DNA from 3 places in the Pseudomonas sp. NPDC089396 genome. Region 3 is predicted to be linked to each of the others. Evidence: predicted binding sites of a transcription regulator. Region 3 holds the regulator's gene; each other region holds the start of a gene.

Region 1 (10,502 bases), on a different contig from region 3:
AGGGTGAAGACCTGCAGGCCAAGAACAAGGCCGGCAAAGGCCTGCTCAGCCTGCCCAACGGTGCCAAGGTGATCAGCCCGCGCCTAGTGGCCAATCGCGAACAGGACTGGCTGGCGGCAGTGACCACCGAGGGCCGCTTGCTGGTGTTCAAAGTGGCCGATCTGCCGCAACTGGGCAAAGGCAAGGGCAACAAGATCATCGGTGTGCCTGGCGATCGGGTGGCCAGTCGGGAAGAATATGTCACCGACCTGGCGGTGATTGCCGAGGGTGCGACGCTTGTGTTGCAGGCGGGCAAACGTACACTGTCCCTGAAACCGGACGACCTTGAGCATTACAAGGGCGAGCGGGGGCGGCGCGGTAGCAAGCTGCCACGCGGGTTCCAGCGGGTTGATGGGTTGCAGGTGGAGGGGCCCGCCTGACCCGATGAATGGTCTGGGACGGCATTTTCAGCGCCGTTCCAGGCGGAAATGCTGGAGTCGGACCAGCATTTCGCGGATGATAGTGCCCCTGCGGTGCCGGCGTGGCCGTGTGCCCAAATGAATGAATATCAGTATCACTGCGGTTTGCTTGGTGGCGACCGCCTGGATGGGATGAATGAAATTTCTGCGCCTTCCATTTGCGCTGTTGTTGACGGGCTTGCTGGGCCTGAGCGGATGCAGCATGCATCAGCCGGTTGCCCTGTATCAGCTCGACAGCGGTGATCCTGGCCAGCCCTCGCAAAGTGCGGGCATGGCCGTGGTACTCGGCCCGGTGTCGATCGCCGATTACCTGCAGCGCGAAACCTTCTTGCAGCGCCAGGCCGATGGCAGCCTGAGTTCGGCGACCGACGGTCGTTGGGCCGGTAGCCTGTCGGCGGACATCGATCAACTGCTGGTACGCCAGCTGGCTTGGCGCCTGGACAGCCAGCGCGTGGTCCTGGCCCCTGCCAGCACTGGCTTCTCGCCAGACGTGCAGGTGCTGCTGTCGATTACGCGTCTGGACTCGGGCAAGAACCAGCCGGCTATTCTCGACGCCCAATGGCGTCTGCTGGACCGTCGTGGCCATGTGCGTGACAACCGTATCGTCCACCTCGAGCAGCAGCATGAGGGCACCGAGTCGTCCCAGGTGCAGGCTCAGGGGCAATTGTTGCAGAAGCTGGCCGAACAGTTGAGCACTGCAGTCAAGCCACTGGCCAACCAGCCGGCGATCGCCGAGGACACGCGGAAGAAGGCTGCGGCCCCGGTGCAGGTCAAGAAAGAGCCGGAGAAGTCGAAGATCCCGATGGCTTCGCCGATTCGTACCGATATGGAAGTCTATCGGTTCTGATGGTTTTGCCAGATACAAGAAAGCCCGCACATGTGCGGGTTTTTTTTGTGTCTGGCACACCGCTATCTCTTGTAGGAGCGGCCTTGTGTCGCGAAAGGGCCGCAACGCGGCCCCAGCAACTTATGCAGCACCGCGAATAACCTGGGGCCGCTGCGCGCCCCTTTCGCGACACAAGGCCGCTCCTACAAGAAGCGGCGCTTGATCTTACGCCCTGCGCTCGTGCATCCGCGCCAACTGCCGCTCCAGCATCGACGGGTAAGGTTCCATCAACCGCTCCACGCAGCAGGCACCCTCCGGGCTGGCAATTGGCCGAATCCGAGCGCGCTGGCGAACCAGTGCGTCATCGCTGATCGGCCGCTCAACCAACAGCAGGTTGCGGCTGTGCTGGGACAGCGCCAAGGCGTCCTGGGCCTTTTCGGTCGTCAGCAGGTCCGCCTGCTCCAGCCCCTGCAGATCGTCGCCCTGGGTCAGGCCAAGCTGCAGTTGCAGGGTAATGCCGCTGTCGGCCACCTCGATTTGCAGGGCGTGGCCCAAGGCGCGCAGCAACTCGCCACAGCAAATGGCGTTGGTCAGGTAGTCCTCGCCACTGTCACCGCTGTGGAACAGCACCAGGGTGCTGCCGTCATTGAACGTGAAGGTTTCGCCGTCATACAGCGAAGCCGCCTGTTCCAGGCAGTCGCGGTAGCGCTCCAGCAGTTCGGTCAGGCGTGTGCGCGGCAGGCGGCGCAGTTGTTCCTGGGAGCCCAGCTGAACGGCCAGTACCGCCGTGTTCTGCGGTTCGTTGGATTTGACCACGGCTGCCACAGGGTGCGCGCTGTCTTCATCCATCAGTCCGGCGAAGGCCTCATCGTCGTCCTCTTCGGCCTGGGACGTGATCTTGGCGCGTGGCGCGGCTTTCGGCGCGGGCGCGGCCTCGTGCACGTCGTCGAACTGGTCTTCTTCCTCTACTTCGTCTTCTTCTGGCTCCGGCGGGGGCGGCGGGGCCAGACGGGCGTGCAACTGGCGGGCGATATCGCCGATCTCATCCTGGCGATCGATCGCCGGGGTGTAAGGGTGCGGGTCGCGCAGCCATACGCGCAGTTGCAGCAAGGGCAGGGTGATATGGCGGCCTTGGCGCAGGCTCAGGCTCAGCGCCAGGGCCAGCAGGATCGCGGCCAGGATGCCCATGCTCTGCAGGCTGATCAGCATCGGCTGCTGGAACTGGCTCATGTCCAGGCTGATGCGCAGCTGCCCGGCGGTGACGTCCTGGAAGGTGATCTTGGTCTGGTACAGACCTTGCGCTTCACCCAGCAGGCTGTTGCGCGGGCGCTGACCGGCTTCGGCGAGGATGCGGTTGTCCACGCTGTAGATCGCCGCGTGGGCCACCAATGGGTTCTTCACCAGGTTGCCCAGCAACACGTTGAGACTGAGGATGTCGTTGGACACCAGCAGCTCGGTCGCCGAGGTGGCGGTCTGGGTGGTCAGGCTCTGGCCAAGGGCGTCCGCCTGTTCGTGCATGGCCTGCTTGAACTGCAGGCCCATCACACAGGCATAGATCACCAGCGCCAGCGCCACCAGGAATATGTTGGTGCTGGCGATGCGCAGTGCCAGGGGAACGCGACGTTGGCGCAGGGCACGGAAGATCATGAGGAAGAAGTTGTCTGGTTTGACGGGCGTGGGCCGGTTCACAGAGCGCGGCTCTTAGTGGCGGAAAAGTGTTGCGCAGTATAGCGACCCGTGTTTTGTCGGCAAAGTATCGTTGGCGCCCGATGGTCATGGAAAATCGGTAGAATGCGCATTTTTCATCGAAGTCGGAGCCAGGTTGTGCGCGAAATCGTCCTGATCAACATCACCGGTGAGGACCGTCCCGGTCTCACCGCCGCTATCACCGGCGTCCTGCTCCAGGGCGGTGTGAACATCCTCGACATCGGCCTGGCGGTCATGCACGGCACCTTGTCGTTCGGCATTCTGGTCGACATCCCGGACAATGAAGTGGCCACAGGTCTGCTGCAGAGTGTGCAATCCAAGGCCCACGAGCTGAACCTGCAGGCCCGATACACGCCGATTTCCGAGGCGGATTACCAGCACTGGGCCGATGGCCACGGCGAGGCGCGCCACATCGTCACCTTGCTCAGCCGCAAGATCACCCCCGAGCAGCTGCAGCGGGTCAGCGCGATCATCAGCCAATACGGCCTGACCATCGAGCGTATCGAGCGCCTGTCCGCCCGGGTAGCGCTGGATACCCAGAGCGAAAACGGCAAGGCAGCCGTCGAAATCTCCGTGCGCGGTGTGCCGAGCGATGCCCAGGCGCTGCGCGCCGACTTCTTTGCCTTGTCCGAAGCGCTGAGCATCGACATTGCCTTCCAGAAGGACGACCTGTTCCGTCGCAACCGCCGCCTGGCGGTGTTCGACATGGACTCGACGCTGATCGAGGCCGAGGTCATCGACGAGCTGGCCAAGGCCGCGGGTGTCGGCGAGCAGGTTGCGGCCATCACCGAGCGGGCGATGCGCGGCGAGCTGGACTTCCGGGCCAGCTTCAAAGAGCGCATGGCGTTGCTCAAAGGGCTGGATGTCAGCGTGCTGGACCAGATTGGCGCATCCCTGCGCCTGACCGAAGGCGCCGAAAACCTGTTCGCCGAACTCAAGCGCCTGGGTTACAAGACAGCGATTCTCTCCGGTGGCTTCACCTACTTTGCCAAGCAGGTGCAGGCGCGCCTGGGCATCGACTATGTGTTTGCCAACGAGCTGGAAGTGGTCGATGGGAAGGTGACTGGCGTTGCCGTGGAGCCGATCGTCGATGCCCAGCGCAAGGCCGAGTTGCTGCAGCAGCTGGCCAGCGAGGAGGGCTTGCAGCTGGAGCAGACGATTGCCGTGGGGGATGGTGCCAACGACCTGCCGATGCTGTCGCTGGCTGGCCTGGGTGTCGCCTTCCGCGCCAAGCCGCTGGTGCGTCAGTCGGCCAAGCAGGCGATTTCGACGCTGGGTCTGGATGGGGTGCTGTATCTGCTGGGGCTGCGTGACCGCGACGCCCGCGTTTGATCTGAAAGCTTGGGGCCGCTTTTGCGGCCCTTTCGCGACACAAGGCCGCTCCTACAGGAATCACGCGTCTTCTTGTAGGAGCGGCCTTGTGTCGCGAAAGGGCTGCAAAGCAGCCCCAAAATCCTAAAGGCGATCAAGCCTGCGCCGGCTCCGCCAGCAACTCACCCATGCGCACCGCCGAACCGGCACCCAGGGTTTCTGCCCACTTCACCTGCTCCGGCCCGAACAGCACGATGGCCGTGGAGCCCAATTTGAAGCGACCCAGCTCCGCACCTTTTTCCAGGTGGATCGGTGCACGGCTGCCTTCGTCATAACGGAAGGTCTTCAGTTCACGCTTCGGCGGCGTGACCAGCCCTGCCCAGACCGTCTCGATCGAGGCGACGATCATCGCACCGACCAGCACCACGGCCATTGGCCCGCGCTCGGTGTCGAACAGGCACACCACTCGCTCGTTGCGGGCAAACAGCTCAGGCACGTTCTCCGCCGTGGTCTGGTTTACCGAGAACAGCCGGCCCGGCACGTAGACCATCTCGCGCAGGGTACCGGCCAGCGGCATGTGCACGCGGTGGTAGTCTTTCGGTGACAAATAGATGGTGGCGAACTCACCGCCCATGAAAGGTGCAGCCAGAGCCGGGTCGCCACCCAGCAGCTCAAGGGCGCTGAAGCCATGACCCTTGGCCTGGAAGATGCGGCCATGCTCGATCGGGCCAAGCTGGCTCACGGCACCGTCGGCCGGGCAGAGGATCGCCCCCGGGGTTTCGTCCAGCGGGCGCGCGCCCGGCTTGAGCGCGCGGGTGAAGAAGGCGTTGAAGTGCTCGTAGGCGCTCAGGTCTTCGACCAGTGCCTCGCTCATGTTCACCTGGTAGCGCTTGGCGAACCAGGCGGTGAAGGCGTTCTTGAACCAGCGAGCGCGGCACTCGGCGACGCAGCCGGCCAACCGTGACAGCAGGTGGTGCGGCAGCAGGTACTGGCTAATGATGAACAAACGGGATTTCATGCAGGTTCCTTAAACTTCTACAGGCGTGTCCGGGTGGTTGCCCCATTCGCCCCACGAACCGGCGTAGGCCTTGATGCGGGGATAGCCCAGGGATTTGGCCACCAGGTAGGTGAAGCCGGAGCGGCGGTGTGACTGGCAGTGGGTGATCACTTCCTTGTCGGGCGTGATGCCAAGCTGATTCAGGACTTCAGCGATGTCCTTGCGGATGCGCAGGTGGTCGTTGAGGTCCATGCCAGCGGTCCATTCAAAGTTGATGGCACCGGGAATATGTCCGCCCTTGGCCGCCAGGACCTTCTCGCCGCTGAACTCCTGGGGAGCACGGGCATCCCAGATGGCCAGGTCGTTGGCGCCGAGGCGGCTTTGCAAGTATTCGCGGGTGGCGGTCGGCTCGCCATGCAGCTGCAAGTGCACTGGCGTATTGGCCGGCGCCGGTACTTCGGTCGCGAGCTTGTCTGCCGGCCAGGCTTGGATGCCACCGTTGAGGTAGTGATAGGCCCGGTGGCCAATCACATCGAGCATCCAGATGAAACGCCCGGCCCAGCCGCCGCCTTCATCGTCGTAGACCACGTAGACGGCATCATCACGGTGGCCGAGCTCGCTGAACAGTTTCTCCAGGTCGCCGAGGGCTGGCAGCAGGCCGGGCGCCGGGGGCAGGCCCAGCTGGGTGCGCTTGCCCTCGACGAAACGCGCGCCAGGGATGTGCCCGCTGACATAGCGGTTGGCGCTGCTCAGGTCGACCAGGATCAGCTGTGGTGAATCCAGGCGCGGCAGCAGGTCATCGGCCTCGATTACCAGGGGCAATCCGGAAAAGTCTGTCATCCACGGTCTCCAGTGTGGAAAGAGGGAGCGATTGTAGCGCAAGGGTCAGCCATTGCGGTTGGCAAACACCGCCAGGGCGCGTTCAATGCATTGGGCGGTTTTGCCGAAGGCCTGCACACTGACCTCGGCCAGGGGCTTGCCGCCTTGGTCTGCCACCGCCAGCATCAGCACCTGTTCATTGACCGCCAGCGAACGTAGCAGCACGTGTTCGCTGCGAAAGAGTGCGCGCAGCGCGGAGGGCAGCAACGCGGAGAACTGGCTGTGGTTTTCCGGCGTCAGGCGTAGTTGCCCGGCTTTGCTGACCAGCTTCTGCAGCAACTTGTTCTGTGCAATGGGCAGGGCAATGGCCGCTGCCTCTTTCGGCAGGCCGGCCGTTTGCTGCACGCGCAGCAGGTCGTTGGCCTTGTCCAGGCTGAGCAGCAGCACGCGCTGCATGCCGCATTCCTGCAGGGCCTGGCGTGCCTGGGTGGCCAGGTGCACGGCATTGGTGAACGGGCTGGGCTGTGCCAGCAGATCCTGGCACAGCGTGCGCCAGCGACTCAGTTGCTCGCTCGAAGGCGGCGGTGGCGCCAGCATGTCGGGGTGCGGGCGGCGCTGGTGCCAAGGCCAGATCAGCGCTTCGGCCGGGTGGAACAGGGCGTGCCTGGCGTGGCGTCGGGCACTGGCGGCAGCCTGCTGGTGGACCTGTTGTTGCACGTCTTCCAGTGACGTTTGCAGGTACAGCGCGGTCAGCAACTGCCAGCGCAGCAGATGCGGGTTGTCCCAGCCCACCTGGGCTGCCAGCGCCAGGTTGTTGGCCAGCAGCACGGTATTGGCGGGCTGGTTGAACCAGCGGCGCAGACCAGGCGCATCGTCGAGGCGGTGCTGCTGGCTGAGCAGGTCTTCGTCGCGGGCGATGCTCAGTACCTGGGCCAGTTGCTCACGCTCTTCCAGCAGCAAGCGGTAGCCTTGGGTCACCCATTGCGGCAGGCGCCATTGCTCGGCGACGGCTTGGCACAGGGCCATGATGCGCACGCCGAAGAGCTCTTCCTCGACCTCAGCGGCCTCTTCGCCCTTGTGGATAACCCGCAGTTCCCAGGTGTCCAGCAGCTTGGGGTAGGTCAGCGCCATGGGCCACAGCGGCGAAAGAAACAGCAGGCTGCCCCAATGGATTTCCTGCCACAGCCGTGCCAGGCGGCTGGCGAACAAGCCGCTGGCCTGTTGCGCGGCATGCTGGCTGATCAGCAGGAACTGGCGCAGCACGGGGGGGATGTCGGCGTCCGGCACTGCCGGCAGGCGATTGAGCAATTCCTTGCTGCGCGCAAGGCCCAGGCGATTGAGGGCAATTTCCAGGCTTTCGGCAGGTTCTGCCTGGCTGGCGTTGGCCGGGTGGTTGGCCTCACGCATCACTGACAGCACCAGGGCCGGGCTGTCCTGCATCAGTTCGGCGATGTCGCGCAAGGAGCGGCGGTTATCGTTGATGGCGCTCATGACCCGGTCGTAACTCTGCTTCGGCACCGGTACACGAACACCGTCGAGCAGCTTTATCCAGGCTTCTAGCGTACGCGGATTCTGAGTGGGCACCTTGGATTCCATTGGCATTTTGACATCAGTCCGAACTGGCTTTTCGCATTTTGTGGCTATAGTCTGGCGCAGTTCTGCCGATAAGTAGAAGAAGAGTTTTAAAGCTCCCGTCCCTCATCCTGACCACGACAGCAAGTGCTTTGAACCTATGGCTAAAATTATCGGCATCATCGTCGTATTCGCGAGTGTGCTCGGCGGATATGTGCTTTCCCACGGCAAGATCGCGGCACTGATCCAGCCGTTCGAAGTGCTGATCATCGGCGGTGCGGCCTTTGGCGCTTTCATGCAGGCCAACCCGGGTTACATGACCATGCATGTAATCAAGAAGTCGATGAAGATGTTCGGCACCCGCTTCACCCATACCTTCTACCTGGAAGTTCTGGGTCTTGTGTACGAGATCCTCAACAAGAGCCGTCGTGAAGGCATGATGGCCATCGAGAGCGACATCGAAGACGCCGCGGCCAGCCCGATCTTCGCCAAGTATCCTGCCGTACTGGGCGATGAGCGCATGACCGCGTTCATCTGCGACTACCTGCGCATCATGTCCACCGGCAACATGGCACCCCACGAGCTCGAAGGCCTGTTCGACATGGAGCTGCTGAGCATGAAGGAAGAGCTCGAGCACCCGTCGCACGCGGTCACTGGCATTGCCGACGGCATGCCTGGTTTCGGTATCGTCGCGGCGGTATTGGGTATCGTCGTGACCATGGCATCGCTCGGCGAGGGCGACCAGGCTTCGATCGGCCTGCACGTCGGCGCGGCACTGGTCGGTACCTTCTTCGGTATCCTGGCGGCCTATGGCTTCTTCGGGCCGTTGGCCAAGTGCCTGGAGCACGATGCCAAGGAAGAGATCAACCTTTATGAGTCGATCAAGGCGTCGCTGGTCGCTTCGGCCTCGGGCATGCCGCCTTCGCTGGCCGTGGAGTTCGGGCGCAAGGTGCTGTACCCAAGGCATCGCCCGAGTTTTGCCGAGCTGGAACAAGCAGTTCGCGGTCGCTGAGTCATGGAAAACAATCAGCCGATAATCATCAAGCGCGTCAAACGCTATGGCGGCGGGCACCATGGAGGTGCCTGGAAGATCGCTTTCGCCGACTTCGCCACGGCGATGATGGCCTTCTTCCTGGTGCTGTGGTTGCTGTCCACGGCCACGCCCGAGCAGAAGATCGCCATCGCCGGCTATTTCAAAGACCCGATCGGCTTCTCCGAAAGCGGTACGCCCTATGTCATCGACCTGGGCGGTTCGCCGCAAATGGCGCCGGAAAAGACCATCAATCCGGAGCAAAAGGCCGAGCCTACCCCTGATACCAGCATCCAGATGAACAAGGAGCAGGTCGAGACCATGGCCGAGCAGGTCGAGCGCGAGCGCCTCGAGCTGTTGCTGCAGGAGTTGCAGAACAAGGTCGAAGAGAACCCGCAGCTGCAGAAGTTCAAGGACCAGATCCTGTTCGAGATTACCCAGGACGGTCTACGCATCCAGATCATGGATGCCGAGAACCGGCCGATGTTCGACATTGGCAGCGCGCGTTTGCAGCCGTACTTCGAGGACATCCTGCTGGCCATGGCCGACACCATCAAGGCCGTGCCGAACAAGATCAGCATCAGCGGCCATACCGATGCCAAGCCCTATTCGGGCAGCGGTGAGTTCGGCAACTGGGAGCTGTCGGCCAACCGCGCCAATGCCGCACGCCGGGCGCTGGTGGCCGGGGGCTACCCGGATGAACAGGTGGCGCGGGTGGTGGGGTATGCCTCGTCTTCGCTGTTCGACCGCAAGGATCCGTTCAACCCGGTCAACCGCCGTATCGACATCATCGTCTTGACCAAGAAGGCCCAGCGCAACATCGAGGGCGAGCAGGGCACGCCAGAGACACCGCCGGCCCAGGCGCCAGCGCCCGCTGCGCCTGGCGCTTCGGCGGCACCTGGCGCAGGTGATACGCCGATGCAGCCACGGGAGCTGCGCCAGAAGCTGAACATCTTCGAGGACGGTACCTTGAAGATGGACGAGGCCAAGGACCAGTAGGTCGTGCGGGGCCGCTGTGCCCCTATCGCCGGCAAGCCGGCTCCCACAATGTCTGCGGCGCAGCAAAATCCTGTGGGAGCCGGCTTGCCGGCGATTGGGGCGCGCAGCGGCCCCGAGCTTTCAAAACCCCCGCCGTATCTTGGCCTTGAGATCGGCATGAAAGAAATCCGCATTGTCCCTGTCGGCCCAACTCCCGCCCAGCGCCGGTAAGGTCAAGGCCCGGGCGAATGTGCATTCGTCGTGATAGGCCCTGACAAACAGGTCGATATGCGATCGCTCGCGCATTACCGGCCATTTGCCAAGGTGAGGCGGCAAGGCGTCGCCATCCGGCTGGTAAAAACTCACCCTTCGGCTGGCCATGACCGCAGCCCCCAGCAGCCATGCCGTCCACCAGTCATCGGCGAAATGCTCAGGCAACAGGCCAATCCAGTGGGTTGCATCGCACACGTGCTGGCAGAAACTGCCATACAGGTCTTCGTTGGTTTGCCCGTCGCAGTCGAACAGGACCAAATGTGCGGGGATGCCTTCGAGCAGCAGGCGCTCGTTGAGAATGAAGGCGTCAAGCCGCTCTTCGTGGCGGTAGCTGATGAACACCGGCATCGCGATTGCCCTCCCTGATAGAAGACATGACCATCAGGGAAAGCTGCGAGCGGAGCAATAGATGACGGCAAAACCGGAGCGGTCCTACGCGTTACGGTAACAAATCCTACAGATCAGTAGCTTTCTTCCGGCAGGCTGGCAATGATCGAGCGGTAGCTGTTCATTCGCTGCGGCTTGATTCGA
Region 2 (10,502 bases), on a different contig from region 3:
CGAGAAGCTGCCGTTCCCCGACAACCACTTCGACTGCGTGACCATCGCCTTCGGCCTGCGCAACGTCACCCACAAGGACGAAGCCATCCGTTCGATGCTGCGCGTGCTCAAGCCGGGCGGTCGCCTGCTGGTGCTGGAGTTCTCCAAGCCGACCAACAAGCTGATGTCCAAGGCCTACGACGCCTACTCGTTCGCCTTCATGCCACTGGCCGGCAAGCTGATCACCAACGACTCGGAAAGCTACCGTTACCTCGCCGAGTCGATCCGCATGCACCCTGACCAGGAAACCCTCAAGGCCATGATGGTCGATGCCGGCTTCGACCGCGTCACCTACCACAACATGACCAGCGGCATCGTCGCCGTGCACCGGGGAATCAAGCCCTGATGCTGCTGGCAGGGCTGCTCGCCAGCGTCGAACATGGCCTGAACCGCGTCCTGCGCATGGACAGCACGGCGCTGCCGCGTCTGGCTGCGCTGGAAGGCAAGGTCATCGAGATCGATTGCCGCCAGCCGGCCCTGCAGGTCTTCATCCTGCCCGATGAAGAGGGCCTGATGCTCGCCGCCCACTGGCAGGGTGAAGTCGACTGCAGCCTGCGCGCCCCTGCCGGCAGCTTGCTGCAACTGGCTGTGGCCAAGGACAAGACCGGTGTACTGCACACCCCGCAGGTCGAGCTGCATGGCGACAGCGCGGTGCTGCTCGACCTGTTCGGCGTGCTGCAGGACCTGGAGCTGGACTGGGAGCACGAGCTGCAGCGCTGGCTCGGCCCGGTCGCCACGGCGCTGCTCGCCGGCCACGTGCGCCTGCGTGCACGCTGGACCCGCCAGGGCCTGGCGCGCTTTCAGCAGAACCTGTCCGAATACCTGGCCGAAGAATCGCGCACCCTGGTGGGCAAGCGCGAAGCCGAAGCCGCCTTCAGCGAACTCGACAGCCTGAAGGTCGATATAGAACGCCTCGAGGCGCGCCTGCAGCGCCTCTCCCGATCCCTTGATACCAGCGATAACGCATGAAGCTGCTCGCCGTCCGCCGTCTCTTCCGCATCCAGCGCGTGGTGATCCGCTACCGTCTCGATGACCTGCTGTTCGAACTGCCGCTGCCCTGGTGGCTGATGAGCCTGCGCCTGCTCATGCCCTGGCGCTGGCTGCCGCGCAAGCCCTCCGAGCTCAGCCGGGGTGAGCGCCTGCGCCTGGCCCTGCAGGACCTGGGGCCGATCTTCATCAAGTTCGGCCAGTTGCTGTCGACCCGCCGCGACCTGCTGCCCACCGACATCGCCGACGAGCTGATGCGGCTGCAGGACCGCGTGCCACCGTTCGACCCGCAAAAGGCCGTGGCGCTGATCGAGTCGCAGCTTGGCGCCAAGGTCGGCGAAGTGTTCAGCCGCTTCGACGTCGAACCACTGGCCTCGGCCTCGGTGGCCCAGGTGCATGCCGCACGCCTCAAGAGCGGCGAAGAGGTGGTGGTCAAGGTGGTGCGCCCGGGCTTGAAGCCGGTGATCGCCCAGGACCTGGCCTGGTTGTTCCTGATCGCCAAGGCCGCCGAACGGGCCTCGGCCGATGCCCGCCGCCTGCACCCGGTGGAAATCGTCGGCGACTACGAAAAGACCATCTACGACGAGCTCGACCTGCTCCGCGAGGCGGCCAACGCCAGCCAGCTGCGACGCAACTTCGAAGGCTCGGAGCTGATGTACGTGCCGCAGGTGTACTGGGACCACTGCCGTCCCAAGGTGCTGGTGATGGAGCGCATCTACGGCGTGCCGGTCACCGACATGGCGACCCTGGCCGACCAGCGCACCGACATGAAGCTGCTGGCCGAGCGCGGTGTGGAAGTGTTCTTCACCCAGGTGTTCCGCGACAGCTTCTTCCACGCCGACATGCACCCGGGCAATATCTTCGTCAGCACCGTCAAGCCGTGGAGCCCGCAGTACATCGCCATCGACTGCGGCATCGTCGGCAGCCTCACCGCCGAAGACCAGGACTACCTGGCGCGCAACCTGATCGCCTTCTTCAAGCGTGACTACCGCCGCGTCGCCCAGTTGCACATCGACTCGGGCTGGGTGCCGGCGCATACCAAGGTCAACGAGTTCGAAGCGGCGATCCGCACCGTGTGCGAACCGATCTTCGAAAAACCGTTGAAGGACATCTCCTTCGGCCAGGTGCTGATGCGCCTGTTCCAGACCGCTCGGCGCTTCAACATGGAGGTTCAGCCGCAGTTGGTGCTGCTGCAGAAGACCCTGCTCAACATCGAAGGCCTGGGCCGCCAGCTGTACCCCGACCTCGACCTGTGGAGCACTGCCAAGCCCTTCCTGGAACGCTGGATGCGCGATCGCATGAGCCCCAAGGCCGTACTCGGCAACATCTACAGCCAGGCCGAACAGTTGCCGCACCTGGCCGGCATGACCCGCGACCTGCTCGAACGCCTGTCGCAGCCGCACCTGCAAGACCTGCCACTGCCGGAGCGGCGTCGCAACCAGGGCGACCGTTGGGCGCTACGCCTGCTCGGCGCCGGCCTGCTCGGTGGCGGTGCGGTGCTGGCTGCGGGGGCCGCCGAAGCCGCTAGCCTGGCCGCCCCCGCCGCTTGGCCGGCGTGGCTGATGCTGGCCGCCGGCCTGTACCTGATCGTGCGCCAATAGCCAGCCGCGCTGCTGGCTGGCACACTAGCGCAAAGGGCCCGACACAGAAGCGGGCCCGGTTTTGGAGTCGACGATGAAAGACTGGCTGGACGAGATCAAGTGGAACAGCGACGGCCTGGTGCCGGCGATCGCCCAGGACCACAAGACCGGACGCGTACTGATGATGGCCTGGATGAACCGCGAGTCGCTGGCGTTGACCGCCGCCGAGCAACGCGCCATCTACTGGTCGCGTTCGCGTGGCAAGCTGTGGCGCAAGGGCGAGGAATCGGGGCATGTGCAGAAACTGCACGAAATGCGCCTGGACTGCGATGCCGATGTGATCATCCTCTGCGTCGAGCAGCTCGGCCATATCGCCTGCCATACCGGCCGTGAAAGCTGCTTCTACCGCGTCTTCGAAGACGGCCAGTGGAAAACCGTCGACCCGGTGTTGAAAGACCCGGATGCCATCTATAGCGCAGGACACTGACATGAGCGACACCCTCAACCGCCTGGCCGAAGTACTCGAAGCGCGCAAGCACGCAGCGCCCGACAGCTCCTACGTGGCCAGCCTGCACCACAAGGGCCTGAACAAGATCCTCGAGAAGCTCGGCGAAGAGTCGGTCGAGACCATCATTGCCGCCAAGGATGCCGCGGTCAGCCAGGATTACAGCGATGTCATCTATGAAACCGCCGACCTGTGGTTTCATAGCCTGGTCATGCTCAGCGCGCTGGGCCAGCATCCACAAGCCGTACTTGATGAACTGGAGCGCCGTTTCGGCCTCTCCGGGCATGATGAAAAGGCCGCTCGCGCGCCTTCTGTCTGACGTATTCTGGGGGCGCATTGCGCCCCTTTCGCGACGCAAGGCCGCTCCTACAGGCGCCGCGTCGCAAGGTAGATTGGTGACACTGTAGGAGCGGCCTTGTGTCGCGAATGGGCTGCAAAGCAGCCCCAAAACCAGATGACCAACACACATTTTTCAGGAGTACGAAATGGGTATTTTTGACTGGAAACACTGGATCGTCCTGCTGGTTGTCGTGGTCCTGGTCTTCGGCACCAAGAAGCTGAAGAACCTCGGCGGCGACCTGGGCGAATCGATCAAGGGCTTCCGCAAGGCCATGAACGACGAAGAAACCAAGCCGGCCGAGCAGACCCCGCCGCCTGCGCAGCCGATTCCGCCGGTACAGACCACCCAGCAGCAAGCCGCAGCGCCGCAAGCGCAAGGCCACACCATCGAGGGCCAGGCCCAGCCGGTCCAAGAGCCGCAGCGGAAAGACTGAGCCATGTTCGGCATCAGCTTCAGCGAACTGCTGCTCGTCGGCCTGGTAGCCCTGCTGGTGCTCGGCCCCGAGCGCCTGCCTGGCGCCGCGCGTACCGCGGGGCTGTGGATCGGCCGGTTGAAACGCAGCTTCAATGCGATCAAGACGGAGGTCGAGCGCGAAATCGGTGCCGACGACATCCGCCGCCAGCTTCACAACGAGCACATCCTGCAGATGGAGCAAGAAGCCAAGCGCATCCTCAACCCGCTGACGCCGCCTGCCCAGCCGCCTGCCACTGCGCCCACATCAGCAACCGCAGCGCCTGCGGCGACGCCTGAACAGCCCGATCAGCCTCAACCGCCGCGAGCCCCATGAGCGAAATTCCGCAAGACGACCAGCCCATGCCGCTGGTCTCGCACCTGACCGAACTGCGCACCCGCCTGCTGCGCTGCGTGGCGGCCATCTTCCTGATCTTCGCCGGGCTGTTCTCCTTCGCCCAGCAGATCTACACCCTGGTCTCGGCCCCCCTGCGCGCGCACCTGCCGGCCAACGCGACGATGATCGCCACCGACGTGGCCTCGCCGTTCCTGACGCCGTTCAAGCTGACCATGATCGTTTCGCTGTTCCTGGCCATCCCGTTCATCCTGCAGCAGATCTGGGGTTTCATCGCGCCGGGGCTGTACCGCCACGAAAAGCGCATCGCCATCCCGCTGCTGGTGTCGAGCATCCTGTTGTTCTACGCCGGCATGGCGTTCGCCTATTTCCTGGTGTTCCCGCTGATGTTCAGCTTCTTCGCCGCCGCCACCCCGGAAGGCGTGTCGATGATGACCGACATCGCCAGCTACCTCGACTTCGTCATGACCCTGTTCTTCGCCTTCGGCGTCGCCTTCGAAATCCCGGTGGCGGTGGTGCTGCTGGTGTGGATCGGCGTGGTCGATGTGCAGTCCCTGAGGAAGATGCGCCCCTACGTGATCATCGGCTGCTTCGTGGTCGGCATGATCCTTACCCCGCCGGACATCTTCTCCCAGACCTTGCTCGCCGTGCCCATGTGGCTGCTGTTCGAGGTCGGCGTGCTGTGCGGCGGCCTGATCCGCAAGCGCAGCCATGACGCCGATGAAGCCACCGACGACCACAACGACCAGCCGCCTGCGACCCAACCGTGAACCTGTTGCTCCTCGAAGAGGCCGACTTCGTGTCGGCCGACCGCGTCGTCCTCGCTGATCGGCGCTTTACCCACATGCAGGACATCCACCGCGTCGCGGTGGGTGACACGTTGCGGGTGGGCCGCATCAATGGCCTGATGGGCAGCGCCACCGTGGTGCGCCTGGAACAGCACGAAGCCGAGCTTGCAGTCGCCTTCGACCAACAGCCGCCGGCCAAGCTGCCGCTGACCCTGGTGCTGGCCGTGCCGCGCCCGAAGATGCTGCGCCGGCTGTTCCAGACCGTAGCCACCCTGGGCGTGCCACGGCTGATCCTGGTCAACAGCTACAAGGTCGAGAAGAGCTTCTGGCAGACCCCGTTCCTGCAGCCGGAAGCGATCCGCGAAAACCTCATCCTCGGCCTCGAACAGGCCCGTGACACGGTGCTGCCCGAGGTGATCATCGAGAAGCGCTTCAAGCCGTTCGTCGAAGACCGCCTACCGGCCATCGCCGAAGGCAGCCTCGGCCTGGTCGCTCACCCAGGTTCCTACCCCGCTTGCCCGCGTGCCGTCGATGGCCCGGTAACGCTGGCTATCGGCCCTGAAGGCGGCTGGATCCCCTACGAAGTCGAGCTACTGGGCAAGGCAGGTCTTGCGCCTGTGCAGTTGGGCGATCGCATCCTGCGGGTGGAAACCGCCGTCACCGCGTTGCTCTCGCGGATTTTCTGACAGGCGGGTCAACTTTCCCCCATCAAGTTTCCCCGGCCCGAGCCGATGGCCTTGGCAACACAGCAAAATTCCGTGCTGCCAAGTTGCCGGGGAGTCGACAATGTACCAATGGGTATCCCAATCGCTGGGTAATGTGAGCGTCAATCGCAAACTGGGGCTGGGTTTCGGCCTGGTGCTACTGCTGACCCTGGCCATCACCTTGACCGGGTGGATGGGCATGGACAGCATCATCAACCGCGGTGACAAGCTGGGCAATATCTCGGTCATCCAACAATACACCCAGGACCTGCGCATCGCCCGGCAGCACTATGAGCGCAAGCAGGACGCCGCCTCGATCAGCGAGTTGGAGCAGGTCCTGGGCAACCTCGAACGGCAAGTGCAACTGATGCTCGGCCAGATCGAGCAGCCCGCCGATCATCAACGCCTGCAACAGCAGCTCGAAGCCGTGCGCCTCTACCGCCAGGCCTTCAGCGAGCTGAAGCAGGGCCGCGTCGAAGCCGCGCTGCAGGGCATGGCCGAGCAAGGTACCGTGCTGCTGCAGACCAGCCAGGCCATGACCGCTTCGCAAACCCAGGTGCGTGACGAAGGCGCCCGCCAGGCCAAGGCCATGCTCGCCGGTGCCACCGGCCTGGCCATGCTCCTGGGCCTGCTCGCGGCCTGGGCCATCACCCGACAGATCATCATCCCCCTGCGCCAGACCCTGGCCGCCGCCGAGCGCGTGGCCAACGGTGACCTGCGCCAGGACCTGCAGACCACCCGCCGCGACGAGCTGGGCCAGCTGCAGGCGAGCATGCAACGCATGACCCAGGGCCTGCGCGAGCTGATCGGTGGCATCGGCGACGGCGTCACCCAGATCGCCAGCGCTGCCGAAGAACTGTCGGCGGTCACCGAGCAGACCAGTGCCGGGGTCAACAACCAGAAGGTCGAGACCGACCAGGTGGCCACGGCGATGAACGAAATGGCCGCCACCGTGCATGAGGTGGCGCGCAATGCCGAACAGGCCTCCGAGGCGGCGCTGATGGCCGACCAGCAGGCCCGTGAAGGTGATCGCGTGGTCGGCGAGGCGGTGGCGCAGATCGAGCGCCTGGCCAACGAGGTGGTCAACTCCAGCGAAGCGATGAACCAGCTCAAGGCCGAGAGCGACAAGATCGGCAGCGTGCTCGATGTGATCAAGTCGGTGGCTCAGCAAACCAACCTGCTGGCCCTCAATGCCGCTATCGAGGCGGCCCGTGCCGGCGAGGCAGGCCGCGGCTTCGCCGTGGTGGCCGATGAGGTGCGCAGCCTGGCCCAGCGCACCCAGCAGTCCACCGAAGAGATCGAGGAGCTGATTGCCGGCCTGCAGAGCGGTACCCAGCGCGTGGCCAGCGTGATGGACGCCAGCCGCCAGCTCACCGACAGCAGTGTCGAGCTGACCCGCCGCGCAGGGACTTCGCTGGATACCATTACCCGCACGGTGTCGTCGATCCAGGCGATGAACCAGCAGATCGCCACGGCGGCGGAGCAGCAGAGCGCCACGGCCGAGGAGATCAACCGTAGTGTGATGAATGTGCGGGATATTTCCGACCAGACGTCGGCGGCGAGCGAGGAGACGGCCAGCTCCAGCATCGAGCTGGCGCGGCTGGGGACGCATTTGCAGGGGTTGGTGGGGCGGTTCAGGCTCTGAGATCGCAGGGGGCCGCTCTGCGGCCCAATCGCTGGCAAGCCAGCGATTGGGCTGCAAAGCAGCCACAGCGGTTACAGCACTTGGCGCAGGAAGGCCTGGGCCCGCGGATCTCTAGGCGAATCGAAGAACGCCACCGGCGCCGAATCTTCCAGCAGCTTGCCGTGATCGAAGAACAGCACGCGGTCCGCCACTTCCCGGGCAAAGCCCATTTCGTGGGTCACGCAGACCATGGTCATGCCTTCCTGGGCCAAGGTCTTCATCACATCCAGCACCTCGCCGACCATTTCCGGGTCGAGCGCCGAGGTCGGCTCGTCGAACAGCATCACTTTCGGGTCCATGGCCAGGGCACGGGCGATCGCCACCCGCTGCTGCTGGCCGCCGGACAGGCGCGACGGATATTCATTGGCCTTCTGCGAAATACCCACCTTCTCCAGCAACGCACGGGCCTTGGCCTCGCGGTCGGCCTTGCTGCGCTTGCGCACCACCTTCTGCGCCAGGCACAGGTTCTCCAGCACGGTCATGTGCGGGAACAGGTTGAAGTGCTGGAACACCATGCCGACTTCACGGCGGTAGGCGTTGATGTCGGTCTTCGGGTCGTCCAGGCGCAGGCCGTCGATGGCCACATGGCCCTCGTCGAAATGCTCCAGGCCGTTGAGGCAGCGCAGGAAGGTCGACTTGCCCGAACCGGACGGGCCGAGCACCACAACCACTTCGCCCTTGGCCACCTGCGTGGTGACGTTATCCACCGCGCGCACCACATGGCCACGGGTGTCGAAGACTTTCAGCAGGTCACGGACTTCAATCACTTTGCGCAAGCCTCCGCTCGAGCCGGCTGGCCATGTGCGACAGCGGCAGGTTGATCAGCAGGTACAGGCCTGCCACACAGAACCAGATCTCGAAGGTCGAGAACGAGGTGGTGATGGCCTCGCGGCCACTCTTGGTCAGTTCGGTGATGGCGATCACCGACACCAGCGAAGTGTCCTTGACCAGGCTGATGAACTGCCCGGCCAGCGGCGGCAGCACACGCTTGAACGCCTGGGGCAGGATCACATGGCGCATCGACTGACCGGCATTCAGGCCCAGGGAGCGAGCTGCCTCGTTCTGACCCTTGGCAATCGACTGCACGCCGGCACGCACGATTTCCGCCACGTAGGCTCCGGTGAACAGCGCCAGCGCCGCCACGCCGGCAAACTCGCGGGAGAGGTTGAGCACGGTGCCGATGAAGAAGTAGAAGATGAAGATCTGCACCAGCAACGGCGTGCCACGCACCAGCTCGACATACACCGTCGACAGATCGCGCAGCGTCGGGTTGTTGGAAAGCCGGCACAACCCGGCGAACAGCCCGATCACCAGGCCCAGCGCCCCGGAAACCACCGAGATCCACAAGGTCGTCCACAGGCCCCACGCCAGCGGACCGGCAGCCCAGTGGCGGGTCACGCCGACCTGGTCGCCTTCGGAGACGTCGTCGCCGCGGCTCAGTTGCAGGCTGTCCTTGGCAACGTCGAGTACTTGCTCGTCACCGTTTTCGTCCTTCAGCGTGACGCGCGCGTTGTCACCGGAAACGACGATGTCCTGCACGGTGCCGTAACCGGCCGCACGCTGCGCTTCCTCGGCCTTGTAGGCGAAGTATTGCGGCACGCGGTTCCAGCGCCACTCGTAGGAAATCATCGAAGTGGCCATGTACAGGCTGAATGCCAGGCCCACCAGGACCAGCGCGGTCAGCGCATGCCAGGGCCACTGGGCTTTCTTGTGTTTGATCACGTGGGTACTTCCGTAAATGCGAACGCGCAGGGTTTGCCTGCGCGTCGGGGTCAAAGCCTGGGCTGGTGGCCTGGGCCTTATTCCATTTCCTTCAGCCAGTCCTTGTTCTTGAACCACTTGTCGTGGATACGATCGTAGGTCCCGTCATGCTTGATCTGGTGCAGGAAGTTGTTGATGAAGTTGATGCTGTCGTAGTCGCCCTTCTTCAGGCCGAAGGCCAGCGGCTCGTAGGTGAAGGGTTCTTCGAGGAACAGCAGCTTGCCAGCGCCGGCCTTGTCCACTGCCACCACGTTGTACGGCGCGTCGTAGACAAAGGCGTCAGCCTTGCCGTTGACCACGTCCATCACCGCTTCCTGCTCGTTGTCGTAGCCGTGGTACTGGGCCTTGGCGATCAGCTTCTTGGAAACCATCTCGCCGGTGGTGCCGAGCTTGGAGGTAATGCGGTACTTCTCGTTGTTCAGGTCCTTGTACGACTTGATCTCGCCTGCCAGCTCCTTGCGGATCAGCAGGGTCTGGCCGACCACGATGAAGGGTTCGCTGAAGTTCAGGCGCAGGTTGCGTTCCTGGGTCAGGGTCATGCCGCTGCCGATGATGTCGAACTTGTCGGTCAGCAGGGCCGGGATGATGCCGTCATAGGCGGTGGAGACAGCCTCGAACTTGACGCCCATGGACTTGGCCATGGCTTTGAGGACATCGACTTCGAAGCCGATGATCTCGCCGCGCTTGTTGGTCATCTGGAACGGCATGTAGGTGGGGTCCATGCCCACCCGCAAGGTGCCACGCTTGACCGCGTCGTCGATGGCGCCGGCCTGGGCGGAAGCGACCGCGACCAGCGCGGTGACGCCCACCAGCAGGCGCGAAAGGTATTTCTTCATCATCACCAAGTCCCCTAGCAAGAAAAGTAGCGAATCTTATCGTTGGCTCGGCCGTGGCGGCCGGCGTGTTTTATCGGAGAAGGATGCTAACGCATGGCGGCTCCGGGACCTAGAGCCGGGGGGGACTTTGTTGGCCAAAATCCACTAGACAGGAACATTGCAGGCGAGGGCTTTGCCCTCGTTTCGCGACACAAGGCCGCTCCTACAGGGATTTGCGTATTCCTGTAGGAGCGGCCTTGTGTCGCGAAAGGGCCGCAAAGCGGCCCAAGGCTGGATCAGGCGCCGACGAGTGCCGGTTGGCCTTCATTCTCCGGGTGCAGCGGCAGCAACGGCGAATGCGGGTCGTTGTCGATCGAAGCGCGCCACACGTCGATCCAGGCAGAATGGTGCCCCGCCCAGACCTGCTCGTGCAGGCGTGCCAGGGCCACCGGATCGCTCAGCAAGGCCAGGCGGGTATTGAGGTCCAGCCCTTG
Region 3 (10,502 bases):
GTGTTCCAGATTCGCCAGTACCGTTCTGGCAAGGGCAAGCGACCGGAGCCGTTGAAGGAGGACCTGCCGATTCCGCCGGACCTGCGCCGCGACAGTTGAGGGCCCTATCGCCGGCAAGCCGGCTCCCACAGGGAAGGGCAGCGCTGTACCTGTGGGAGCCGGCTTGCCGGCGATAAGGCCGGCGCTGACAGCGCAAAACCCAAAGTTGGAAGGCTTCTTGCAGAGCCACGCCCAAGCGCCCCTTGGGCGTCAAAGTTTTGCATGAAGAGGACTCGCGGTGGATCGCACTCAGTTAATCAGCAACGCCCGCCACAACCTGGCCGGTCTCGGCCGGGGCAACCTGGGGGTGCCGCTGCTGCTGCTGGTGATGTTGGCAATGATGATGTTGCCGATACCGCCGTTCCTGCTCGACGTGTTCTTCACCTTCAACATCGCCCTGTCGATCGTGGTCCTGCTGGTTTGCGTGTACGCCCTGCGCCCGCTGGATTTCGCCGCGTTCCCCACCATCCTGCTGGTCGCCACGCTGTTGCGCCTGGCCCTGAACGTCGCTTCCACGCGCGTGGTCATGCTCCACGGCCAGGAAGGCCATGGCGCCGCGGGCAAGGTGATCCAGGCCTTCGGTGAAGTGGTCATCGGCGGCAACTATGTCGTGGGTGCAGTGGTGTTCGCCATCCTCATGATCATCAACTTCGTGGTGGTGACCAAGGGCGCCGGGCGTATCTCCGAAGTGAGCGCGCGTTTCACCCTCGACGCCATGCCCGGCAAGCAGATGGCCATCGACGCCGACCTCAACGCCGGCCTGATCGACCAGGCCCAGGCCAAGTCGCGCCGCGCCGAGGTGGCCCAGGAGGCCGAGTTCTATGGCTCGATGGACGGTGCCAGCAAGTTCGTCCGTGGTGACGCCATCGCCGGCCTGCTGATCCTGTTCATCAACCTGATCGGCGGCATGCTCATCGGCATGCTGCAACACGGCATGAGCTTCGGCGACGCCGGCAAGGTCTATGCCCTGTTGACCATCGGTGACGGTTTGGTGGCGCAATTGCCATCACTGCTGCTGTCCACCGCCGCCGCGATCATGGTCACCCGTGCCTCGGGCTCCGAAGACATGGGCAAGCTGATCAACCGGCAGATGTTCGATTCGCCCCGGGCCCTGGCTGTTTCCGGCGCGCTGATGATCGTCATGGGCCTGGTACCGGGGATGCCGCACATCGCCTTCCTCAGCCTTGGCCTGCTGGCTGGTGGCGGCGCATACCTTGTGTGGAAGAAGCAGCAGAAGGCCAAGCTGGCGGCGCAGCAGGAGGTGCAGCGCCAGCAAGACCTGCTGCCCTCGCCGCAACGTGCCCTGGAAACCAAAGAGTTGGGCTGGGACGACGTGACGCCCATCGACATGATCGGCCTGGAGGTCGGCTACCGGTTGATTCCGCTGGTCGACCGCAACCAGGGCGGCCAGTTGCTGGCGCGGATCAAGGGCGTGCGCAAGAAGCTGTCCCAGGACCTGGGATTCCTCATGCCCACCGTGCATATCCGTGACAACCTCGACCTGCAGCCGAGCGCCTACCGCCTGACACTGATGGGGGTGATCCTGGCCGAAGCCGAGATCTACCCGGACCGGGAACTTGCGATCAATCCGGGCCAGGTGTTCGGCACCCTCAATGGCATCGCTGCGCGCGACCCTGCGTTCGGCCTGGAGGCGGTGTGGATCGATGTCGGCCAGCGTGCCCAGGCGCAGTCGCTGGGCTATACCGTGGTCGATGCCAGCACCGTGGTTGCCACCCACCTCAACCAGATCCTGCAGAAGCACTGTCACGAGCTGATCGGTCACGAGGAAGTCCAGCAATTGCTGCAGGTATTGTCCAAAGCTTCGCCTAAACTTGCCGAGGAGTTGGTGCCGGGCGTCATTTCCTTGTCGGGGCTGCTCAAGGTCCTGCAAGCGTTGCTCGCCGAGCAAGTACCGGTGCGTGATATTCGCAGCATTGCCGAGGCCATCGCGAACAATGCCGGCAAGAGTCAAGATACCGCCGCGCTGGTGGCGGCAGTGCGCGTCGGATTGTGTCGCGCTATCGTGCAAAGCATTGTCGGCGTTGAGTCCGAGCTGCCTGTCATCACCCTTGAGCCAAGGTTGGAACAGATTTTGCTCAATAGTCTGCAAAGGGCCGGGCAAGGTCAGGAAGACGGTGTTCTTCTGGAACCGAGCATGGCCGAAAAGCTGCAGCGTTCGTTGATCGAAGCGGCCCAGCGCCAGGAGGTGCAAGGGCAGCCGGCCATCCTTCTGGTCGCCGGCCCGATCCGCGCCATGCTGTCGCGCTTCGGTCGCCTGGCTGTACCGAATTTGCATGTTCTGGCGTATCAGGAAATACCTGACAACAAGCAAGTCACCATCGTTGCCACCGTGGGCCCCAATGGCTGAGGTAGTGGGTTATGCAAGTTAAGCGTTTTTTCGCCGCCGATATGCGTCAGGCCATGAAGCTGGTCCGTGATGAGCTGGGCGCCGATGCCGCCATCATCGGTAACCGCCGCATCGCCGGCGGTGTCGAACTGACGGCGGCGCTGGACTACAAGCTGTCCGCGCTGGCCCCGCGTGTGCCCAACGTCGAGCTCGAAGAAGAGCTGCGCAAGACTCAGACGCGCATCGCTACCGCCCAGGCCGAGCTGGACAACCGCGAAGATGCCAGCGAAGGCAACCGCCAATTGTTCGCCGGCCAGTCGCTGACTGCCTCGGAGCCTCTGATCGAGCCGCACGTGGAGGCGCCAGCCGCTGCTGCCGCGCCTGCGCCGGCAGCGGTCGACCAACGCCTGTTCGATGCCATGCGCTCGGAGCTCACGGGCCTGCGCGAGCTGCTCGAAGTGCAGCTCGGTTCGCTGGCCTGGAACCAGCTGCAGGGCAGCAAGCCGGCGCAAGCCAACGTGTGGCGTCGTCTGCAGCGCATCGGCTTGTCCGGACCGATCGCCCGCGAACTGCTCGAGCTCACCGGCGAGATCGAAGAGCCGCGTCATGCCTGGCGCATGCTGCTGGCACACCTGGCGCGGATGATCGAAGTACCCGAGGTCGAGCCAATCGAGGAGGGCGGGGTGATCGCCATGGTGGGCCCGGCCGGCATGGGCAAGACCACCACCCTGGCCAAGCTGGCGGCGCGCTACGTGCTCAAGTACGGCCCGCAGAGCCTGGCCCTGGTGAGCATGGACAGCTTCCGTATCGGCGCCCAGGAGCAGCTCAAGACCCTGGGCCGCATTCTCAATGTACCGGTGACCTACGTCGACCCGGGCCAGTCGCTGGCCCAGGCGCTGGAGCCGCTGCTGCGCAAGCGCGTGGTGCTGATCGATACCGCCGGCCTGCAGGCCAGCGACCCGGCCCTGCGCATGCAACTGGAAACCCTGGCCGGGCGCGGCATCGCCTCGAAGAACTACCTGGTGCTGGCCACCACCAGCCAGAAGCAGGTGCTGACGGCCGCCTACCACAGCTACAAGCGCTGCGGCCTGGCCGGTTGCATCCTGACCAAACTCGATGAAACGGCGAGCCTCGGCGATGTGCTGAGCCTGGCCATCAGTCATGAACTGCCCGTGGCCTACCTGACGGACGGCCCGCGCATTCCTGACGACCTGCATTTGCCGCGCCCGCACCAGCTGGTGACCCGCGCCGTCAATGTGCAGATGCAGGACGAGCCCAGCGAAGAGGCCATGGCCGACATGTTCGCTGATCTCTATCACAACCCACGACGAGCGGGTTGATGATGATGAAGCGTGTGCAAAATACCTACACCAAAGGGGCTGCTGTAATGCCCCTCGTGTGGCTTGGGTCCAAGCGAGACAAGGTAAACAACAAACATGGGTAGCATGCATCCCGTACAGGTGATCGCCGTGACCGGTGGTAAAGGTGGCGTCGGCAAAACTAACGTTTCAGTGAACCTGTCCCTGGCGCTGGCCGAACTCGGTCGCCGGGTCATGTTGCTGGACGCCGACCTGGGCCTGGCCAATGTCGACGTGTTGCTGGGCCTGACCCCGAAACGCACTTTGGCCGACGTGATCGAAGGCCGCTGCGAGCTGCGCGACGTGCTGCTGCAGGGGCCGGGCGGTGTGCGTATCGTGCCGGCGGCCTCGGGCACCCAGAGCATGGTGCACCTGGCGCCAGCCCAGCATGCCGGGCTGATCCAGGCGTTCAGCGAGATTGGCGACAACCTCGACGTGCTGGTGATCGACACCGCCGCCGGTATTGGTGAGTCGGTAGTCAGTTTCGTTCGCGCCGCCCAGGAAGTGTTGCTGGTGGTCTGCGACGAACCGACCTCCATCACCGACGCCTACGCGCTGATCAAACTGCTCAACCGCGACTACGGGATGAACCGTTTCCGCGTGCTGGCCAACATGGCGCAGAGCCCGCAGGAAGGGCGCAACCTGTTCGCCAAGCTGACCAAGGTCACCGACCGTTTCCTCGACGTCGCCCTGCAATACGTGGGCGCCGTGCCTTACGACGAGTGCGTGCGCAAGGCGGTGCAGAAGCAGCGGGCCGTGTATGAAGCCTTCCCGCGCTCCAAGTGTGCGCTGGCCTTCAAGGCTATCGCCCAGAAGGTCGACAGCTGGCCGCTGCCGGCCAACCCGCGCGGTCACCTGGAGTTCTTCGTCGAGCGCCTGGTGCAACCCACCAGTGCAGGGCCGGTGCTATGAACGCGAGCGGTTTCAAGATGTACAGCAAGGCGTCCAAGGACGCCCAGTACGAATTGATCGAACGCTACGCCCCGTTGGTCAAGCGCATTGCCTATCACCTGCTGGCGCGCCTGCCTGCCAATGTGCAGGTCGAAGATCTGATCCAGGCCGGCATGATCGGCCTGCTGGAAGTCGCCAACAAGTACGACGCCAGCAAGGGCGCCAGCTTCGAAACCTACGCCGGTATCCGCATCCGCGGCGCCATGCTCGACGAGGTGCGCAAGGGCGATTGGGCGCCGCGTTCGGTGCACCGCAACACCCGCATGGTCAGCGACGCGATGCGCGCCGTTGAAGCCAGAACCGGCCGCGACGCTAAAGATCATGAAGTTGCTGCCGAACTCCAATTGAGTCTCGATGATTACTACGGGATCTTGAACGATACCCTGGGCAGCCGCCTGTTCAGTTTCGACGACCTGTTGCAGGACGGCGAGCACGAAGGGCTGCACGAGGACGGCGCCAGTGGTCAGGTCGAGCCATCGCGCGACCTGGAAGACGAGCGCTTCCAGGTCGCCCTGACCGATGCCATCGCCAACTTGCCGGAGCGTGAGCGGCTGGTGCTGGCGCTGTACTACGACGAAGAGCTGAACCTCAAGGAAATCGGTGAGGTGCTGGGGGTCAGCGAATCGCGTGTCAGCCAGCTGCACAGCCAGTGTGCCGCGCGCCTGCGCAGCCGCCTGGGAGAATGGCGGGCTCGCTGAGCCTGGGGTCGTTGCAGTCGTTTTCCACGTGCGTTTTCCATGTTGCACCGAATTGATTGAATGCGCGCTCGGGGCCGAGCGCGTTTGAGACTGCTTGGAGGTCTAATTGAACAAAGACATGAAAATCCTCATCGTTGACGATTTTTCGACGATGCGGCGGATCATCAAGAATCTGTTGCGTGACCTTGGCTTCACCAACACCGACGAGGCCGACGACGGCACCACGGCGCTGCCGATGCTCGAGAACGGCCATTACGACTTCCTGGTGACCGACTGGAACATGCCTGGCATGTCCGGCATCGACCTGCTGCGCAAGGTGCGCGCCCACGAGCGCCTGAAGGGTATGCCGGTGCTGATGGTGACCGCCGAAGCCAAGCGCGACCAGATCATCGAAGCGGCCCAGGCCGGCGTCAATGGATACGTGGTCAAGCCGTTCACCGCCCAGGTGCTCAAAGAAAAGATCGAGAAGATCTTCGAACGCGTCAACGGCTGAGTCACGTCAGGGGGCGCCATGGAATCAACACAAACATCTTTGGGGGAGTTCGAATCGACCCTGAAGAAGCATGCCCAGGAGTTGGTCGAAAGCCTGGAGCGGGGGCGTTTCGGCGAGGCGGTGCAGCTGATTCATCAGCTCAACCAGACCCGCGACCGTGGCCTGTATCAGGAGGTCGGCAAGCTTACCCGTGAGCTGCACAGCGCGATCGTCAGCTTCCAGATCGACCCGAGCATGCCGCAGGCCGAGGAGGTCTCGCAGATCACCGACGCCACCGAGCGCCTGTCCTACGTGGTCAAACTCACCGAAGGTGCCGCCAACCGCACCATGGACCTGGTGGAACAGAGCACGCCCGTGCTCAATGACCTGGCGGCTGAGGCGCAGGGCCTGAGCGTGGATTGGCAGCGATTCATGCGTCGCGAAGTCGCCGCGCCGGAATTCCGCGAGCTGGTCAAGCGCGTCGACAGTTTCCTGACGCACAGCGCCGAGGGCAACCGCAAGGTCTCCGGCTACCTCAACGACATTCTGCTGGCCCAGGACTACCAAGACCTGACCGGCCAGGTGATCAAGCGCGTGACCGCGCTGGTGACCGAAGTCGAAAGCAATCTGCTCAAGCTCGTGCTGATGGCCAGTCAAGTCGACCGTTTTGCCGGCATCGAACATGACCACCAGCAGCTGCGCGCTGAAAAAGATCAAGAAAAACATCCGACTCGGGGTGAAGGTCCGCAGATTCATGCCGATAAGCGTGAAGACGTCGTGTCCGGTCAGGACGATGTCGATGATCTGCTGTCCAGCCTGGGTTTTTAAGGAGCACGTTTGATGAGCTTCGGCGCCGATGAAGAAATCCTCCAGGATTTCCTGGTAGAAGCCGGCGAAATTCTTGAGCAACTGTCCGAGCAACTGGTCGAGCTGGAAAGCCGGCCCGACGATGCCGACCTGCTCAATGCGATCTTTCGCGGTTTCCACACTGTAAAAGGGGGCGCCGGCTTCCTTCAGCTCAATGAGCTGGTGGAGTGCTGCCATATCGCCGAGAACGTGTTCGACATCTTGCGCAAAGGTGAGCGCCGGGTCGACGCGGAACTGATGGATGTGGTGCTCGAGGCCCTGGATACGGTCAACAGCATGTTCGGCCAGGTGCGCGAGCGCAGTGACGTGACCCCGGCCACGCCAGCGTTGCTGGCGGCCCTGTCGCGGCTGGCCGAGCCGGCCGGCGCCGAAGCGCCAGCGGCGGTGGCCGCGCCGGTGGTCGAGGCGCCCGTTGCCGAGGTGGACATCACCGACAGTGAGTTCGAGCAGCTGCTCGACTCGCTCGACGCGGTCAAGGCCGAGGCCGAGGCTGCCGCCGAGCAGTTGCAAGGCGAGGCCCTCAGTGGCTCGGGCGACGAAATCACCGACGCCGAGTTCGAATCGCTGCTCGACCAGTTGCACGGCAAGGGCCAGTTCTCGCCCGAAGTCGCCGCTGCCGAGCCGCAGGTTGCCACCGCCAGTGCGCCGGTGAGCGACGAGATCACCGACGAGGAATTCGAGTCGCTGCTCGATCAGCTGCACGGCAAGGGCACCTTCCAGGCCGATGCGCTGCCTGGCGTCGCGCCGGTGGCCAGCGAAACCCCGGCCAGCAGCGACGAGATCAGCGACCACGAGTTCGAAGCGCTGCTCGACCAGTTGCATGGCAAGGGCAAGTTCTCCGGTGACAGTGTTGCGGCCGAGGCGCCTGCCGCGCTTGCCGCACCGGTCGCTGCCAAGGCCGAAAGCCAGCCCGTGGCCAAGCCGGTTCCGGCGCCTGCTGCCCCTGCGGCCGCTGCCAAACCGGCCGCAGCGCCCCGTCCGGCTGCGCCTGCTGCCGAAAAGCACGCGGTCAGCGAAGCGGAAACCACAGTACGCGTCGATACCGCGCGCCTGGACGAGATCATGAACATGGTCGGCGAGCTGGTGCTGGTGCGTAACCGCCTGGTACGCCTGGGCCTGAACAGCGGCGATGAAGCCATGTCCAAGGCGGTGTCCAACCTCGACGTGGTCACCGCCGACCTGCAGACCGCGGTGATGAAGACCCGCATGCAGCCAATCAAGAAAGTCTTCGGCCGCTTCCCGCGCCTGGTCCGCGACCTGGCCCGCCAGCTCAAGAAAGAGATCAACCTGGAGCTGGTCGGCGAAGAGACCGACCTCGACAAGAACCTGGTCGAGGCCTTGGCCGACCCGTTGGTGCACCTGGTGCGCAACGCCGTCGACCACGGCGTGGAAATGCCCGATGAGCGCGAAGCCGCCGGCAAGGCCCGCACCGGCCGCGTGGTGCTGTCGGCCGAGCAGGAAGGCGACCACATCCTGCTGTCGATCTCCGATGACGGCAAGGGCATGGACCCCAACATCCTGCGTGCCAAGGCGGTGGAAAAAGGCCTGATGGACAAGGACGCCGCCGAGCGCCTGAGCGAGTCGGACTGCTACAACCTGATCTTCGCCCCGGGCTTCTCGACCAAGACCGAAATCTCCGACGTGTCCGGCCGTGGCGTCGGCATGGACGTGGTCAAGACCAAGATTGCTCAGCTCAACGGTTCGATCAACATCTTCTCGGCCAAAGGCCAGGGTTCGAAGATCGTCATCAAGGTGCCGCTGACCCTGGCGATCATGCCGACCCTGATGGTGATGCTGGGCAACCAGGCGTTTGCCTTCCCGCTGGTCAACGTCAACGAGATCTTCCACCTCGACCTGTCGCGCACCAACGTGGTCGATGGCCAGGAAGTGGTGATCGTGCGCGACAAGGCGCTGCCGCTGTTCTACCTCAAGCGCTGGCTGGTCCAGGGCCAGGTGCACGAAGAGCAGCGCGAGGGGCATGTGGTGATCCTGTCGGTGGGCACCCAGCGCATCGGCTTCGTGGTCGACCAGCTGGTGGGCCAGGAAGAGGTGGTGATCAAGCCGCTGGGCAAGATGCTGCAGGGCACCCCGGGCATGTCCGGCGCCACCATCACCGGCGACGGTCGCATCGCGCTGATCCTCGACGTGCCGAGCATGCTCAAGCGTTACGCGGCACGGCGTATTTGATTTTCGGTGGCGCACCCTGGCGGGCTGCGCTGCCTAATGGAGTGTTTATGGCAGTCAAGGTCCTGGTGGTGGATGATTCCGGTTTCTTCCGCCGCCGCGTCTCGGAAATCCTCTCGGCGGATCCGACGATCCAGGTCGTGGGCACCGCGACCAACGGCAGGGAAGCGATCGACCAGGCACTGGCGCTCAAGCCCGATGTCATCACCATGGACTACGAAATGCCCATGATGGATGGCATCACCGCGGTGCGGCACATCATGCAGCGCTGCCCGACGCCCGTACTGATGTTCTCTTCCCTGACCCACGAAGGGGCCCGGGTCACCCTCGACGCGCTGGATGCCGGTGCGGTGGATTACCTGCCGAAGAACTTCGAGGACATCTCGCGCAACCCGGACAAGGTCAAGCAGCTGCTGTGCGAGAAGGTGCACACCCTTTCGCGCAGCAACCGCCGCTTTGGCAGCTATGCAAGCCCCGCACCGGTCGCCCCGCCAGCACCTGCCGCCCCTGCACCGGCCAGCAGCCTGGCCAGCCCGGCACCTGTGCGCGCGCCGTTGCCTGCGCGTGCGGCGACAGCGGCGCCGACGCACGCGCCAGCCCCCAAGCGCAAGCCCTACAAACTGGTGGCCATCGGCACCTCCACGGGCGGCCCGGTGGCCCTGCAGCGGGTGCTGACCCAGCTGCCGGCCAACTTCCCGGCACCGATCGTGCTGATCCAGCACATGCCGGCGGCCTTCACCAAGGCCTTCGCCGAGCGCCTCGACAAGCTGTGCAGGATCAACGTCAAGGAAGCCGAGGACGGCGATGTGCTGCGCCCAGGCCTGGCGCTGCTGGCCCCCGGTGGCAAGCAGATGATGATCGACGGCCGCGGCTCGGTGAAGATCCTGCCCGGTGACGAGCGCCTCAACTACAAGCCCTGTGTGGACATCACCTTCGGTTCGGCGGCCAAGTCGTATGGCGACAAGGTGCTCTCGGTGGTGCTCACCGGCATGGGCGCCGATGGCCGTGAAGGCGCGCGCCTGCTCAAGCAGGGCGGCAGCACCGTGTGGGCCCAGGATGAAGCCAGCTGCGTGATCTATGGCATGCCCATGGCCATCGTCAAGGCCAACCTGGCCGATGCGGTGTACAGCCTGGACGAAATCGGCAAGCACCTGGTAGAGGCCTGTGTCTGATGGATGTCCTTAGCCTGATTGGCCTGATCCTGGCCTTCGTCGCCATCGTCGGCGGCAATTTCCTCGAAGGTGGCCACGTCGGTGCACTGCTCAATGGCCCGGCGGCACTGATCGTGCTCGGCGGCACCCTGGCGGCAGCCTTGCTGCAGGCGCCGCTGTCGTCGTTCAAGCGCGCCCTGCAGATTCTGCGCTGGATCATCTTCCCGCCTCGGGTAGACCTGGCCGGTGGTATCGACCGGGTGGTGAACTGGAGCTTGACGGCGCGCAAGGAAGGCCTTCTGGGCCTTGAAGGCGTGGCCGATGCCGAGCCTGACCCGTATGCGCGCAAGGGCCTGCAACTGCTGGTCGATGGCGCCGAGCCCGAGTCGATCCGCAGCATCCTCGAAGTCGACTTCCTGACCCAGGAAGGCCGCG

What was found. The regulator FliA, encoded in region 3, starts transcription of late flagellar genes. The targets are predictions, from matches to a motif close to CTAAAGTTTNNNNNNNNNNNGCCGNTAA.
Region 1: motA (flagellar motor stator protein MotA) is a predicted target of FliA. The motif match lies at 7,759-7,786, and genes of this name have one in related genera.
Region 2: ACIPZB_RS11170 (methyl-accepting chemotaxis protein) is a predicted target of FliA. The motif match lies at 5,752-5,779, and genes of this name have one in related genera.

What each region holds. Positions count from the first base shown of each region.
Region 1 covers NZ_JBIVIC010000005.1:315,107-325,608, forward strand. Annotated here, with positions in the region: gene parC (DNA topoisomerase IV subunit A) at 1-419, shown strand, start outside; gene ACIPZB_RS11715 (membrane integrity-associated transporter subunit PqiC) at 595-1,305, shown strand; gene ACIPZB_RS11720 (histidine kinase) at 1,510-2,973, opposite strand; gene serB (phosphoserine phosphatase SerB) at 3,109-4,323, shown strand; gene asd (archaetidylserine decarboxylase) at 4,457-5,320, opposite strand; gene ACIPZB_RS11735 (rhodanese-like domain-containing protein) at 5,330-6,139, opposite strand; gene ACIPZB_RS11740 (HDOD domain-containing protein) at 6,185-7,720, opposite strand; gene motA (flagellar motor stator protein MotA) at 7,851-8,702, shown strand; gene motB (flagellar motor protein MotB) at 8,706-9,719, shown strand; gene ACIPZB_RS11755 (molecular chaperone Tir) at 9,840-10,319, opposite strand; gene rsgA (small ribosomal subunit biogenesis GTPase RsgA) at 10,433-10,502, opposite strand, start outside.
Region 2 covers NZ_JBIVIC010000005.1:190,957-201,458, reverse strand. Annotated here, with positions in the region: gene ubiE (bifunctional demethylmenaquinone methyltransferase/2-methoxy-6-polyprenyl-1,4-benzoquinol methylase UbiE) at 1-385, shown strand, start outside; gene ACIPZB_RS11210 (SCP2 domain-containing protein) at 385-1,008, shown strand; gene ubiB (ubiquinone biosynthesis regulatory protein kinase UbiB) at 1,005-2,627, shown strand; gene hisI (phosphoribosyl-AMP cyclohydrolase) at 2,701-3,093, shown strand; gene ACIPZB_RS11195 (phosphoribosyl-ATP diphosphatase) at 3,095-3,430, shown strand; gene ACIPZB_RS11190 (twin-arginine translocase TatA/TatE family subunit) at 3,597-3,884, shown strand; gene tatB (Sec-independent protein translocase protein TatB) at 3,888-4,238, shown strand; gene tatC (twin-arginine translocase subunit TatC) at 4,235-5,026, shown strand; gene ACIPZB_RS11175 (16S rRNA (uracil(1498)-N(3))-methyltransferase) at 5,023-5,730, shown strand; gene ACIPZB_RS11170 (methyl-accepting chemotaxis protein) at 5,831-7,393, shown strand; gene ACIPZB_RS11165 (amino acid ABC transporter ATP-binding protein) at 7,465-8,199, opposite strand; gene ACIPZB_RS11160 (amino acid ABC transporter permease) at 8,192-9,154, opposite strand; gene ACIPZB_RS11155 (transporter substrate-binding domain-containing protein) at 9,232-10,029, opposite strand; gene mdoH (glucans biosynthesis glucosyltransferase MdoH) at 10,305-10,502, opposite strand, start outside.
Region 3 covers NZ_JBIVIC010000008.1:260,272-270,773, forward strand. Annotated here, with positions in the region: gene flhB (flagellar biosynthesis protein FlhB) at 1-99, shown strand, start outside; gene flhA (flagellar biosynthesis protein FlhA) at 278-2,407, shown strand; gene flhF (flagellar biosynthesis protein FlhF) at 2,419-3,726, shown strand; gene fleN (flagellar synthesis regulator FleN) at 3,823-4,656, shown strand; gene fliA (RNA polymerase sigma factor FliA) at 4,653-5,393, shown strand; gene ACIPZB_RS17455 (chemotaxis response regulator CheY) at 5,512-5,886, shown strand; gene ACIPZB_RS17460 (protein phosphatase CheZ) at 5,905-6,693, shown strand; gene ACIPZB_RS17465 (chemotaxis protein CheA) at 6,706-8,919, shown strand; gene ACIPZB_RS17470 (chemotaxis response regulator protein-glutamate methylesterase) at 8,967-10,088, shown strand; gene ACIPZB_RS17475 (flagellar motor protein) at 10,088-10,502, shown strand, end outside.